Regions from separate parts of the Bacillus sp. NEB1478 genome, predicted to be linked through region 2. Evidence: riboswitches for the same ligand, from Rfam matches in the RefSeq annotation. Region 2 holds a riboswitch; each other region holds the start of a gene.
The links. Region 2 has a riboswitch for thiamine pyrophosphate ahead of tenA (thiaminase II). Riboswitches for the same ligand answer to the same signal wherever they lie in the genome.
Positions count from the first base shown of each region.

Region 1 (4,868 bases), 310 kb from region 2:
TTCTGCGTTTACCTCACGAATAGCACGAACAATATCTTCCGTACTTGGATTCATGGTTTGTCCGCCTTGAATGACAGATGCTCCCATAGAAGAGAACATTTCTTCGATCCCTTCACCCATTGCAACTGTTACAATTCCATACTCTTTCTTTTTTTCAGATTGAGTATAAGCAGGAATAACCGTATTCTCGCTTTCCAAAATGGCAGAGTGCTGTTCACGCATATTTTCAATTTTAATGTTGATTAAGCTTCCATAACGATGAGCGAGTGTAAGCATATTACCAGGCTGCTCAGTATGAATATGAACTTTCACAACTTCTTCATCTGCAACAACTAGCAATGAATCTCCGTGCTCATTTAATTCGTTACGGAAGTTATTTTCATCGAATGGATTGTTTTTCAATTTAGCTGTTTCAAATCTAACCATGAACTCTGTGCAGTATCCAAAATGAATATCTTCTGTTTTCATATGAATTTGAGCTTTATGATGCTCTGCGTTTACGAGTTCATTCATAGAAGCAGCGTTTGCCGATACCTTCGGAAGTTCTCTGCCTTCTAATACAGCTAAAAAGCCTTCATACACTGTAACAAGCCCTTGTCCGCCTGAATCTACAACACCCACTTCTTTTAAAACAGGAAGAAGATCAGGAGTCCGGTTTAAAGAAGCTTTTGATTCTTTCAAGACTTCTTTCATAATATGAAGTACGTCATCTGATTTTTTTGCTTCCTTAACGGCTTTTTTTGCAGCATCTTTAGCAACTGTTAGAATTGTTCCTTCAACAGGTTTCATTACTGCTTTATAAGCTGTTTCTACACCTTTATCAAAGGCATTGGCAAACTCTGAAGCTGTGATTATTTCTTTGCCTTCAACAGCTTTAGAAAACCCTCTGAAGAGTTGGGATAAGATAACACCTGAGTTTCCTCTGGCACCCATCAATAATCCTTTTGCAAATGCATTTGCAATAGTACTAACATTATTATTCATGTTTTTTTCTACTTCTTTGGCACCTGATGTAATTGTCAAGTTCATGTTTGTTCCTGTATCACCATCGGGAACAGGGAAAACATTCAGTGCATCAACCATTGCTGCGTTTCTAGTTAAGTTTGCTGCTCCTTCAAGAACCATGTTAGCAAACTTTTTTCCATCTAATACTTTTAAAGACACGAACCTTCCTCCTAACTAAGGGGTTGTCACCCTGACACCCTGAACATAAATATTGACTGAGTCAACCGCTAAACCAAGCATTTGATCCAGGGTATATTTCACTTTGTTCTGAACATTGTGAGCCACTTCAGAAATCTTTGTTCCGTAACTTACAATGATATACATATCAATATGTACTTCATCTTCTTCTTGTCTGACAACGATCCCGCGGGAGAAATTTTCACGTCCTAAAAGTTCAGTTATCCCATCTTTCAATTGCTTTCTTGAAGCCATACCGACAATCCCGTAACAGTCGATCGCTGCTCCGCCAGCTATTGTAGCAATTACTTCATTCGAAATATCAATTTGACCATAGGTTGTTTTCATTTCAATGGACATGCTTACATCCCCCTTTAGAATGTTAAATGGCTAACAAACATTGTACTATATATCGTCGTTTTTTAAAAGGACATCTACATTTCACACTATGTAAAAAGTAATGTCAAGGAAAATTACTTGAAAAAGAAAAATGAATGTGTTGCATTGCAACTTGAGTCATGCTAATATTATTTAGTATTTAACATACGATTGAATTGATGCAAAGCTTTTGCTGTAAAGGAGGTTCACATACTATGGCTCGTAAATGTTTTATTACTGGAAAAGGACCTAAAACAGGAAACAAGCGTTCTCACGCTATGAACAAATCAAAGAAAAGCTGGGGAGCTAATGTCCAAAAGGTTCGCATTCTTGTGGACGGAAAACCTAAGCGCGTATACGTATCTGCTCGTGCACTTAAGTCTGGCAAAGTAGAACGCGTTTAATAAAAACAGCAGTTTAACTGCTGTTTTTTTCTTTGTCTAAAAGTTTGTTCTTGGAAGTAGTTGATTTTCGATTCAGGTTGCTCGCTTTCCGCGGGGCAGGCGGTGAGCCCATAAATAATCTGCTCCTGCGTCTTCTAGCAAATTCTATCGAAGCTATTTCCTCGTCGCATGTCTTGCGAGAAGATTTTTCAAGTCGCTGGCACACTACAATCAACTGTCAAAGAAGAATAAAAAGAGATTTGTATGCAACAATCATTTTTTTCAAAGGTCTTTTAAAAAAAGTAAAAAATCTGTCAAACAAAAAAAGCGCTATATTAGCGCTTTTTTTGTTTGTTATCCTTTTTTCATAGATCCTAAAATGGCTCGAACGAATCCCCCTAAAAATCTAGGTAGTTTAATGGTATAAAATTTCATCTTACCCCTCCTCCAGGCCCATAAAAAATGATAAGAGCAAACACGTAATAATTATAATTTATTCCCCGTTTTATAAATGGTGCCTCGGGGCCTGTTTTCCGCGATTATATATTAATCACGGCTCTTTACCATCATTATTATGCCGGAGTCAAAAGAATAAGTACCATTTTTATTTACAAGCTCATTTGAAATGCAAAGAGATGATCCCATCTGCAAAGATGCGTTTTGCAAAGGATATTTAAACCCTTCTAAAGTAATACCCGTTACTTCTCCTTCAAATGGCAAAAATGATATATAGGAAAACCTGTCATCTTGACTGATGACATATGTGCCAGGAGCATGCAGCGTTATTTCATTACGACAGTCTACAACTTTTACTATAGTGCCTTTTTTATGAAGACAATTAGATAAGAGCTGAATATTTAAAAGTTCATGATCCAATCTGGCCCCAGTGGCTCCGAATAATAAAACTTCCTCTGGATCTTGATCCATTGCCCATGCAAATGCAATTTCCATGTCTGTCTGATCTTTTTCTGACCGATACACATTCAGATGAATAGACGCATGAACAATCGCTTCCTTTTCATTTTCAGAAACAGAATCAAAATCGCCAAATGCATGTTTTGGTCTGATCCCTGTTTCTATAAGAACAAATGTCCCTCTATCCACACCTATCCAAATTGTATCTGGACCACCAACATATTTTTTTAAATCTGGTATTAAGCTAACCGGTCCACCTGCAACAATTCTAATTTTCATATTGTGGGCTGAAGCGTTTTTCGTTCTGTATGAAGCAGTTTCGGAGCTGTGTTTGTTAATAAGATTACAACGATGCAAGTAATAACGAAAATAATAACCATAAATGAACCATTATAAAAAATAGAATATAACCAAACGTTCATTTTTCCTGCAAATTGGCTGAAGAAGATAACTCCTGAGATTACATGAGATAAAAGACGCAAAGTACAGCCGACAAAAATACCCGTAATCATCAACGCCGTTCTCTTTGCCGTATTTTGTTTAATAGATGGAGCAAACAATCCTGCTAATCCTGATAAAGCAAATGCAAGCGGATAGTCCAATATTACTTGTGCAAAGTAATAGATTTGAGGGTTTACAGCCAGCTGCAGCAATCCCACTAACAGGCCTGTGAAAACTCCTGCTTTAACACCTCTTCTAAAGGCCATGATAAAGATTGGAACCATCTCCAATGACACAGATCCACCTTGAGCCCATAATCCTGAGAACTTAATCAACCCTAAAATAAGTGAAAGTGCAGCCATAATTGCTAATTCGGTCAAAAATAAGATTTTGCTATTATTCATTTCTTCTTCCCCCTCTTCATTTGAAGGAAAACAAAAAAGCAACCGGCATGTGAGCGCACGGTTGCTTTTCTTTACAAAAAGTTACACGACTCCACATTCCTACGCAGGTATGATCCAGCTTCAGGTTCAAAGGGTCGGGAGTGCACTCCCCTCTCAGCCTTTTAAAAAGACTCCCCCTGTGGTTGCTTATTTATTTTTCCAAATACTATTATACACCACGGATAGCGTTTATCGCACGCTTTAAATCGTCTTTCCCATAAATGGCAGATCCGGCTACTAATACGGTTGCACCTGCATCAATGCACAATGGAGCTGTTTCTGCATTTACACCGCCGTCTACTTCTATTTCAACATCCAATTCATTTTCATCAATTAAGCTTTTAACTTCTTTTATTTTAGAAACAACACTTTTAATAAATGATTGTCCTCCAAATCCCGGATTGACAGTCATAAGCAAGACCATATCAATATCATGAATAATATGTTTGAGCGAATCTGCAGGTGTCGCCGGATTTAAAACAACCCCAGCCTTTACACCAGTTTTCTTGATCAATTGGATCGTTCTATGAAGGTGCGCAGATGCTTCAACATGAACTGTAATAATATCTGCACCTGCACTTGCGAATGCTTCAATATACTGATCTGGATTTTCAATCATTAAATGAACATCTAAAGGTAACTTTGTTAATGGTCGTACAGCTTGAACAACTAGAGGTCCCAACGTAATATTCGGCACAAAATGTCCGTCCATCACATCGATATGAATATAATCTGCACCTGCTGTTTCTACTGCTTTAATCTCATCACCCAACTTTGAAAAGTCAGCCGATAAAATTGAAGGGGCTATTTTAATCATTTAGTACCTCCGTTTTTGATCCTTTATTTCTTGTAAAAAACTCACATAATGATCATAGCGGAATTCAGGAATTTCACCTGTTTCCACACTTGCTCTTATCGCACATTTAGGCTCAGATGTATGTGAACATCCTCGAAATTTACAATCTCCTCGCCGTGCGTTCATCTCTGGAAAATATCCAGACAATTCTTCCGCTTCGATATTTAAGAAATCCAGTGAACTAAAACCAGGCGTATCAGCTACAAGACCATTGCCAAATAATATTAATTCAACATGGCGTGTTGTATGTTTTCCTCGTCCCAGGTGAGT
Region 1 covers NZ_CP134049.1:2,223,875-2,228,742, forward strand. Annotated here, with positions in the region: gene RGB74_RS10950 (DAK2 domain-containing protein) at 1-1,164, opposite strand, end outside; gene RGB74_RS10955 (Asp23/Gls24 family envelope stress response protein) at 1,180-1,542, opposite strand; gene rpmB (50S ribosomal protein L28) at 1,776-1,964, shown strand; gene spoVM (stage V sporulation protein SpoVM) at 2,298-2,378, opposite strand; gene RGB74_RS10970 (thiamine diphosphokinase) at 2,490-3,137, opposite strand; gene thiT (energy-coupled thiamine transporter ThiT) at 3,134-3,703, opposite strand; TPP riboswitch at 3,783-3,890, opposite strand; gene rpe (ribulose-phosphate 3-epimerase) at 3,912-4,559, opposite strand; gene rsgA (ribosome small subunit-dependent GTPase A) at 4,560-4,868, opposite strand, start outside.
Region 1: linked by a shared signal. The riboswitch ahead of thiT (energy-coupled thiamine transporter ThiT) and the one ahead of tenA (thiaminase II) in region 2 are both predicted to bind thiamine pyrophosphate.

Region 2 (4,868 bases):
ATGCAGAAGCATATGGTTTAGAAATGCTAAAAGCTGGTGCAGACCTTAGTAACAAAACAGTAGAAGAGCTCATTTCTCTTGATGCTAAGGAATTCAATATTGGCTCTAGTAAAGTAGAGGTTGCTCAAGTAAACACAGTAGATGCTAGTGATGTACTAAAGCACCAAGCTGATTTGGAAACATCTATTTCTAAAGTTATTGATGAGAAGGGTCTAGACCTGTTTATGTTTGTAGTAACTGATATCCTTACAAACGATTCAACTGCATTAGCACTTGGTAAAAGATCTGAAGCGGTTGAAAACGCTTATGATGTAAAACTCGAAAACAACACAGCTATATTAAAGGGTGTTGTATCACGTAAAAAACAAATTATCCCTGTATTAACAGAGGTTATGAGCAAATAATTTTAAAAAAACACAGCGACTCGAACTAGAGTGGCTGTGTTTTTTTATATAGTTACTTTTTATAAGATTGTTTTTTGGGTCAAGCAACGTCTCATGCCTTGTGAGGAGGATTCTCATGTAGTTGGCACCCTCCTTTTAGCCGTAGTCTCGTACCTTATGCGCCAACAAATTTGTCAAAGAAGGGTATTACAATACTCAGCAACAAAGTTTACCTAAACAGCCTTATAGATTAATATGAATCAGTAAGAGAATCCCAAAAATAATAGCAAAAGCAACATGAATTTTTTTCGTTTTTAACGCATTCTTCGTTTTTATACTCCTCTGATGACGCCAACCTAGTAAATCTAATATTATGAATGAACTAAATACAGCAATACCTGAATATATTCGTATTGACTCTCTAACAGGATATAATAAGAAAAATAAACCGTGAGCGAAAGCTAATATTAAAACGGTTAATCCAAAATAAATATGAAAGTACTTCAACGTAAGAAATACCATCTGTACATATTCAACAAATATTACGTTTCTCTTTTTTAATTCCAGCCATACTTTTCGAAATAACCAGAGTAAAGCAGCGCCAATGCTGACAATTTCGGCAATTGTTCCAACATTTTTATCAATTCCTTTATAAAATCGATTTACAGGCACGTCATTAAAGAAATGATAAAGAGTAATCGTTAACATCCCAAATCCTATAAGAATGAGTATACTTAATGTTATTCTAATAGAATAGGTGAGCAGCTTCATAAACCAATGATTTTTTTTCAATACAGACACTACTTTCCTAGAAGATAACCGGTAATGTAATTTTACTTTTGAAGAGGCATAATTAAACAAATTAACAAAAAAATTTCATATTTTTTGTTTCACATACTCTGGATATGCGATTGATCACAAAATATTTGACAATCATTACTGCCCTGTTATTATAGAGAGCAAGAAACAGTTAACTAAATATTGAACTAACCACTAGGGGTGCCTTATAAGGCTGAGATCGAAGTGCGACTTCGAGACTCTTAGAACCTGATCTGGATGATACCAGCGTAGGGAAGTGGTGTTACGGAAACTAATATTTAAAAGATGAGTTTTCAAACACCCACTTTCTTTATTAAAAGATAGTGGTTTTTTTATTGGCTAAAATTAGTTGCTGACTTAATCTCAAGGAGGACAATCATGCAAACATTTACTGAAAGTTTACGCCAAAAAGCGGAACATATTTGGGAAGCCAATCTTCATCATCCGTTTGTTAAAGGGATAGGTAGTGGTGAATTATCACTCGATTGTTTTAAATTCTATATTTTGCAAGATTCATATTATCTTTCCCACTTTGCAAAAGTTCAAGCATTAGCTGGATCAAGGGCAGAAGATCTTTACACAACATCAAGAATGGCGGCACATGCTTTAGGTACAAGCGAAGCAGAACTAGCACTTCATGAAAAGTTTATTAAACAACTTCAAATTACAGATGAGGAACTGACAAATTTCCAACCCGCTCCAACTGCTTACAATTACACCTCACATCTCTACCGTGTCGGTGAATCTGGTACATTAGGTGAAATAATCGCTGCCATACTGCCTTGTTACTGGATCTACCACGAAATTGGAGAGAAATATAAAGGATCAACGCCAAATGAACCCATTTTTCAAGAATGGATTTCAACATATGGCGATGAATGGTTCGCAGAGTTAGTTCATGAACAAATTAATCGATTAGATCATTTGGCTGAAAAAGCGAGCGAGTCAGAAAGAAATAAAATGGAAACTCATTTCTTGCTGAGCTGCCAATATGAATATTTGTTTTGGGAAATGGCTTATAAGATGGAACAATGGTCATTCGATCCCCTAAAAGAAAACTTAGTTGTTAAAGGAGAAAGATAAAATGTCTAAAGGATTAAAACTTACAGATATACTTGTGACTATTGTTATTTCAATCGGTTTTGGAATCGTTTATAAACTTTGGGGGCCGCTTTATTATGCAGTAAAACCAATTGGTCTGCATGTAGATCAATTTATTTATGGCATGTGGTTCATTGCTGCTACAGTTGCCTTTCTCATTATAAGAAAACCAGGTGTCGCACTCTTAGCTGAAATTGCTGCCTCCTCAGGTGAGTTTTTAATGGGCTCAGAATTTGGATTAGAGGTACTTTTATACGGAGTTATTCAAGGATTGTGTGCAGAATTAATCTTTATGGCGTTCCGGTATAAACGTTATGACCTGATGACAGTGTCTATAGCAGGTTTGAGTTCTTGCACAGGGTCATTGTTTATGGATTATTACAAGGGATATATTGGAGATCTATCAACATGGAATTTAACGTTATACGTCGCTTTTAGATATATAGGTACAATTGTGTTTTCTGGGATACTAGCTTTCGGAATTGCTAGAGCACTTGAAGCAACAGGCGTTACAAATTTAATTAGACCTGCATCAAAAGAAGATTACGATGCTTTAAATCAATAAATAAGAGGTGAATGCAGTGGCTATTGAAACATCGGTGGATCATTTAAGATTAAAATTTCCAAAAGAAAAAGGGATGCTATTTAAAGATTTGTCGGTCTCTTTTGAAAAAGGGGAGAAGGTCTTGCTGCTTGGTCCATCCGGGTGCGGAAAATCCACATTGCTGCAGGCACTTTCTGGATTGATTCCCAGTGCGATTGAAGTACCAATCAAATACAACGAAATTCATATTCCAGAATCATGGGGCTTTGTTTTCCAAGATCCCGACTCACAATTTTGCATGCCATTTGTTGACGAAGAAATTGCCTTTGTCCTCGAGAACCTTCAAGTTCCTCGGAGTGAGATGAAGGGGAAAATTACTGAATTATTAAATACGGTTGGACTTGAATTAGATGATATCCATACTGAAATTCAATCCTTATCAGGCGGCATGAAACAGCGTTTGGCGATCGCTTCTGTCTTAGCTTTAAATCCAGACGTCCTTTTCCTTGATGAACCTACAGCTCTAATCGATGAGCAAGGTACCAGCCAAGTTTGGGATACTATAAAAGAAGTATCTGACGAGAAAACTGTGATTATCGTTGAACATAAAATTGATCAGATACTCGATTTTGTTGACCGTGTTATTGTGTTTGATCCATATGGAGAAATTATTGCTGACGGAAATGTTCATCAAGTATTTTCAAAGTATAAAGACACGCTGCACCAATTTGGAATCTGGTACCCAGGAGTATGGGAAAATCATGTATTCGATGACAGGAAAAACAGTGAACCAAATATAGATGTAATGGAACAAAATACTTTAATTTTAGAAAACTTTAAAGGATATCGAAAAAAGGAAGTTATGGTTTCTTTTGATCAAGCATCTGCATCATCTGGTGAATGGATTGCTGTCATAGGAGAGAATGGTGCGGGGAAGAGTACACTTCTTTTATCACTAATGCAATTGTTAAAAACAACAGGTAAATATCACATTAATGATACACAAATTAAGGGGATTAAAGATCTGCAAAATAAAGCTTATTTTGTCTTTCAAAACCCTGAATATCAATTTGTAACAAATACCGTTTATGATGAATTGGCCTTTGCATTAAAACATCAGAAAGCAGATGCTGATTATATGAATCAACGGGTTACAGAGCTGTTATCCGTTTTTGGTCTGAGCGACAAGAAAAATCATCACCCTTATCATCTATCTCTTGGACAAAAACGAAGATTAAGTGTAGCCACGGCATTTATACAGAATCCTAAGATATTGTTATTAGATGAACCTACTTTTGGCCAAGATTCTAAAAACACATTTAGACTCCTAGAGTTCTTGGAAAAAGAACAGCAAAAAGGGACCATTATTGTTATGGTTACTCATGATTCAAATATTGTGAAACATTACGCAACAAGTGTCTGGGAAATAAAAAACAGAGCCGTCTACAAAATGGATCTGTCTCGAAGTGAGGAAATAGCATGCATGAATCATTAACTCATTCAGAAAGCTGGCTCCATAAGATTAACCCTTCTTTTAAATTGATCATCCTGACACTGTTGTTTATTTTCGGTATCTTGATTCATAATGTGAATTTTATGATTTCGTTTACGATTGTAACGTCAATTTTGTTTCTTTTTTTCACCGGACATTCATTTAAGCGGATCATTCTTTTTTCATTGCCATTTATCATCATTTTCCTTTCTACTTCCTCATCCATGATTTTTTTTGGAGAAGGAAATAAATTGCTCTTTAGTTGGGGATTGGTTCATATTACTGAAGAAAGTCTTTACCGTGGTATTCATTTAGGGTTCAGGGCATTATCCTTTGCCATGTTAGGATTAACTTTCGCGTTAACAACGCGCCCCGTATATCTTTTCTATTCATTAATGCAGCAATTACACCTCAAGCCGAAGTATGCATACAGTTTTATGGCTGCGGTTAGACTGCTTCCGATAATGATAGAAGAATTCCAAACCATCAGATATGCGCAAAAAGTAAGAGGAGTTAATTCACCAAATGG
Region 2 covers NZ_CP134049.1:1,915,271-1,920,138, reverse strand. Annotated here, with positions in the region: gene RGB74_RS09485 (manganese-dependent inorganic pyrophosphatase) at 1-404, shown strand, start outside; gene RGB74_RS09480 (hypothetical protein) at 627-1,091, opposite strand; TPP riboswitch at 1,369-1,474, shown strand; gene tenA (thiaminase II) at 1,581-2,285, shown strand; gene RGB74_RS09470 (ECF transporter S component) at 2,287-2,868, shown strand; gene RGB74_RS09465 (ABC transporter ATP-binding protein) at 2,885-4,342, shown strand; gene RGB74_RS09460 (energy-coupling factor transporter transmembrane component T family protein) at 4,327-4,868, shown strand, end outside.

Region 3 (4,868 bases), 670 kb from region 2:
TTCCAAACGTAAAAATAATCTTTTACGTAAAATTATTTTATTACGTTACACTTCATTTTGTCAAAGATTTACACAAAATATACGTTAGCCTAAATATTGGGATAAATTTCAAGCAGATGTTGCAGGATTTTCTTGCAGACACAGAAGCAGCATATTCCGCGGCTCACCTTACCTCTAGTGGAAATCGAGCACGAGTAAGCGGAAATCAACCACTTCTAAGAACAATATCGGTTACCAAAAAAGCTTAAAAAATTAACAAAAAAAACAGGCTGCACATAAATGAACCGCCTGTCTTCACAAAATTTATAGCATTGGTATGGCACCGAGTATGAAAAAAATTCCTGCCATAACGAGGTTAAACCAAAATTCAGTTTTTTGCTTAAACATTTTTCTTTCCAAAGCGCGAAAAGAAAAAATGACCATTAAGATCCCAAACAACACGGTAGGGTTCTCCCAATGCTTGCCGTTGTAAATCGCCAGCAACAAACCTATGAACATGAGTACCATTTCTACGTAAACCCAACGTTTTGGACGTTTTTTCATATCGAAAAAGGCCCCCTTTTCACCGTATGATAGTAAACAGTGTACGGTGAGGAGGCCTATTCTGTGCATATCCTTACACAGAAGTTTTGCGTGATTCGCTTTGCAATTTCATTATAGCTTTATTTTTAAGGACGATACGTAAAATAAACAGCCCGATCAGTCCGCCTGCAAATGAACTTGTTAGAAATGGAAGGATGAAGAAAAAGGCTCCCGTTTTTGCACCCAGAAAGATAGATGCAATCGGAACAGCAACTAATGCGCCGATTATACCTGTTCCAATCCATTCTCCAATCGCTGCTGAAAGTAATGACTTTCTTTTCTTATAAAAATATCCTGCTAAACACGCACCGATCATTCCACCAGGAAAAGCGAGCAATGATCCAACACCTAAAATATTCCGCAGCAGCCCGATTGCAAAAGCGATAACAACTGCAGGAAGCGGTCCTAAAATAACTCCTGCTATGACATTAATTGCATGTTGGACAGGAAACGCCTTCGCTGCTCCTGCAGGAATCCATAGTAAATGAGATGAAAGTGTACCGATCGCAACGAACATGGCCATCATTGTGAGCTTTTGAACAGAAAACCTCAATTTTTATCCCCTCTTTGCTTTTAAAATGATTGAGAGTAATTCTTTAGATGCTCGTTTTGGATCAGCAGATAAAGTGATTGCAGATATGATCGCAGCACCATCAGCCCCTGCTGTAATTGTCTCAGACGTATTTTCTATGGAGATTCCACCAATAGCAACAAGTGGGATTGAGATGCCATTGTCTTGAAGTTCTTTAAAGATCCCAGTTCCTACTGGCTCTTCTGCGTCAGGCTTTGTGGATGTGGCAAAAATAGGACCTACACCAACATAATCCGCTCCACGTTCTGCAGCATCTTTCGCTTCAGTCAATGTATGCGCAGATATCCCTAGAATCTTCTCCTTCGTTTCTTTCCTGATCACATCGAGATTTCCATCGGTCTGCCCAACGTGGAGACCATCGGCATCTACAGCTTTCATTAATTCCAGATCATCGTTCACAATAAAAAGAACGTCATTTTCCTTACATAGATTCTTTGCATATAATGCCATCTCAAACTGCTTGTCTCCCGTTACGGCATTCTCCCCTTTTTCACGGTACTGAAAGGTGGTAATGCCACCATCTATCGCTTCTTTTACGATTCTTTTAAAATCGTCAGGGCCCTCACAATTCATCGTACCTGCTACAAAATAAAGAGATAGTTTTTGTGCGAGTTCTTCTTGCATTAAATTCGCCATTACTGTTTCTCCTTCACATTCTGCAGTTCTTTCCAATTGATCGTCCCATCTAAAATCGATTCTGTTGTCTCTAAAGAATATAATTCATCCAACAAGTTTTGCTGAAAGCTTCCAGGTCCTTTGGCCGTTTGGACTGCTGCTTCTGCTGCTTTAGTCAGCATCAAGATCGCTAAAGCTGTTCTTTCTAAAAGTGAGAGGCTTGTAGTCAATCCAGCCTTATGATTCGCTTGATAAAGTGCAGTCATGGAAGTCGCAAAGCAACCTGTACCTGTGACAAGTGAAAGCATTGGATGACCGTGGGATAGTTCAATAACCGTTTCTCCATCTGTAATCACATCCGTTTCACCTGTCATGGCAATGATGCATCCAGTACGTTTTGCTGCCGTAATCGCCAGCTCTGCAAGACCGCCTTCAGCGAATTCCAGGTCACCGTCAACTCCCCTGCCTTCCCAGCTTAGCCCCGCTAAAAACTTCATCTCTGCTGCATTCCCGCAAATTGTCAGAATTGTTTGGGGACTGACCCCCTTCAATTCTGAATATTCCGTTAATAATGTTTTGACGGTTTCTTGACGAAATGCGGATAATCCTACTCCTACAGGATCGAGAACAACAGGCACTCCTGAATGCATTGCTTTTCTCAATGCTAGAACCATAGATTTTGCTGTCGCTTCTTCTAAAGTTCCAATATTAAGGACAAGTGCATCTGATACGGCAACAGCATCTTCTACTTCACATGCATCGTGCACCATCATCGGACTTCCGCCAGCAGCAAGAACACCGTTCGCCAAGAAATTCATCGTTACATTATTCGTGATGTGATGAACGAGTGAACGTCCATTTCTTACTTGTTCTATAAACGTCCTCCACTCTTGCACTCTATCTTTGGTCATGTCCAATCCTCCTAAAAGCAAAATGATTTACCGGGCCGTGTCCTGTTCCAACATCAATTCCATGCTCAATCGCGGTTTGAATATACTTTTTAGCTCTTTCTATTGCACTTTCAACCGTTTTCCCGTAAGCAAGTTCAGCTGTCAATGCAGCTGAGAACGTACAGCCTGTCCCGTGCGTATTTTTTGTCTCCACTCGTTTATCCGTCAGTTCCCAAATTTCCACACCATCATAAATAAAATCGGTCACGATCTCTTCTTCATCCATATGACCGCCCTTGATCACCACATAATCTGCTCCTTGATCAAACAAGATACGTGAAGCTTCCATTTTTGCTTCTGTACTGGTTATATCGATTCCGGTAAGTGCTTCTGCTTCTGGAATATTAGGTGTGACGATTTTAGCTAACGGCAGCATGTATTTTTGCATCGCTTCCAAAGCTTCCTCTCCTAGTAATTCAGCTCCGCCTTTTGCAATCATAACGGGATCAACAACGACGTTTTTCCAGCCGAATTTTTGAATATAATAGGCTATTCTTTCAATATACTCACCTGAGAATAGCATCCCCGTTTTCAATGCGTCTGGTGTTAAGTCGCTTCCTATAGATGTCAGTTGTTTTTCCAGTCCTTCCAAAGGAACAGGGTACACCCCTTGTACGCCTGTCGTGTTTTGTGCAGTAATGGCAGTAATAACCGACATACCGTAAACACCGAATTCCTGAAACGTTTTGAGATCCGCCTGAATTCCAGCTCCACCGCCACTGTCAGACCCGGCAATCGTAAGTGCCTTGCACACCTTTATTAATTGTCCCATACCTCATCCTCCTCTTTTTCTCATTCATCGAATTCACAAAAAAACAAAAAACCACCCGCAACAGTCAGCGGGTGGCAGTTAAAGTTATATCCGAGCTACAAATATCCTTTAGGTTCCACGCCGCTTCCCTACGCCAGAATTATCCGGATCAGGTTCAAAGGGTCAAAGGAAATTTCCTTCTCTCAGCTCAAAACCGTGAGCACCCCTAGCGAAAAATGTTTATATTGATTTATATCAATCCTACTAACACTGCACGCTTATTGTCAAACGATTTTAGCAAATTGCAGTTTTCATGTGTTTAAGCATCCCCTAATACGGGGAAATAGTAAGTAACACCAGCTATACAAAACAAACACAAAAAAATAACAATTGTAACAAATTCTAGAAAAAGGCAATACAAGTGACAAAAAATAACAAACAACTTCCAAAAGGTGGTGAAGAAACAGTACTTTCGAATTAATGTCATAATTTTTTTCAGAATTTTCAAATAAAATGGTTGTCAGTTAGCACCTTGCTCAGTATACTAATAGAAACCTAGAAACCATAAAAAATGGATAGGGAGATAATCTTAAGGAGGGAATCAGGATGAAAGACAAGAATACTTCTTTTAACAAAAACCAAAACGAAATGGTTCAGTACAAACAACAAAAAAGAGACCCATTTTCCTTCAGCCTCATTGCCCAGATGGTACTAGACGAAGCTCTTCACAAATATTATCACGAGTATTATGAGAGAGAAATCAACAATGCCTTGGATGCAAAAGATAAAGATCGTTTTATGAAGCTAACGAAAGAATACCAAGCTTTCCTCGCTTAAGGCTTGAACGAAGGTTAATCAATCACTAAAGGTTAACCAAAAAGCCAAAACACCCTTTGAACAGCACGGAATAAAGATCCTGCTGCAGAGGGTGTTTGTGACGTCACAGCCTGTTATCACATTTTTAAATCAAATAATTAAGACATCGATGTCGGGGATTCCGGCTTTTTCTTTTGCCTATTTTTTCTTCTCCAAATAAAATAAACAATCACAGCCATTATCAGCCAAAGTGGTGCCAGACCGATCAAAGCAACGATAATAAAGGACACGGCAGAAACAAAGAAATTTACAGTCTCCATAAATAGCTTTTTCGTTTTCTTCCACGTGTTTAACTCTTCGGTTTGAAGTTTTTCTGCTTTCAAGTTTTTAACGCCAAAGTTAATCGTAACCGTTGAATAATCACTTTGGTTTTTTAGAAAGTTCAGCCGCCCTTGAATTTGTTCAATCTCCTCTTGAACATTAGCAAGATCAGACGATATTTTTAATAAGTCTTCCGTTCGTTTTGCATCTTTCATAAAAGTCTCTAATCGATCCCTGACCT
Region 3 covers NZ_CP134049.1:2,581,184-2,586,051, forward strand. Annotated here, with positions in the region: gene RGB74_RS12755 (hypothetical protein) at 304-543, opposite strand; gene thiW (energy coupling factor transporter S component ThiW) at 617-1,108, opposite strand; gene thiE (thiamine phosphate synthase) at 1,139-1,810, opposite strand; gene thiM (hydroxyethylthiazole kinase) at 1,810-2,700, opposite strand; gene thiD (bifunctional hydroxymethylpyrimidine kinase/phosphomethylpyrimidine kinase) at 2,687-3,499, opposite strand; TPP riboswitch at 3,620-3,728, opposite strand; gene RGB74_RS12780 (IDEAL domain-containing protein) at 4,097-4,327, shown strand; gene RGB74_RS12785 (DUF4349 domain-containing protein) at 4,465-4,868, opposite strand, start outside.
Region 3: linked by a shared signal. The riboswitch ahead of thiD (bifunctional hydroxymethylpyrimidine kinase/phosphomethylpyrimidine kinase) and the one ahead of tenA (thiaminase II) in region 2 are both predicted to bind thiamine pyrophosphate.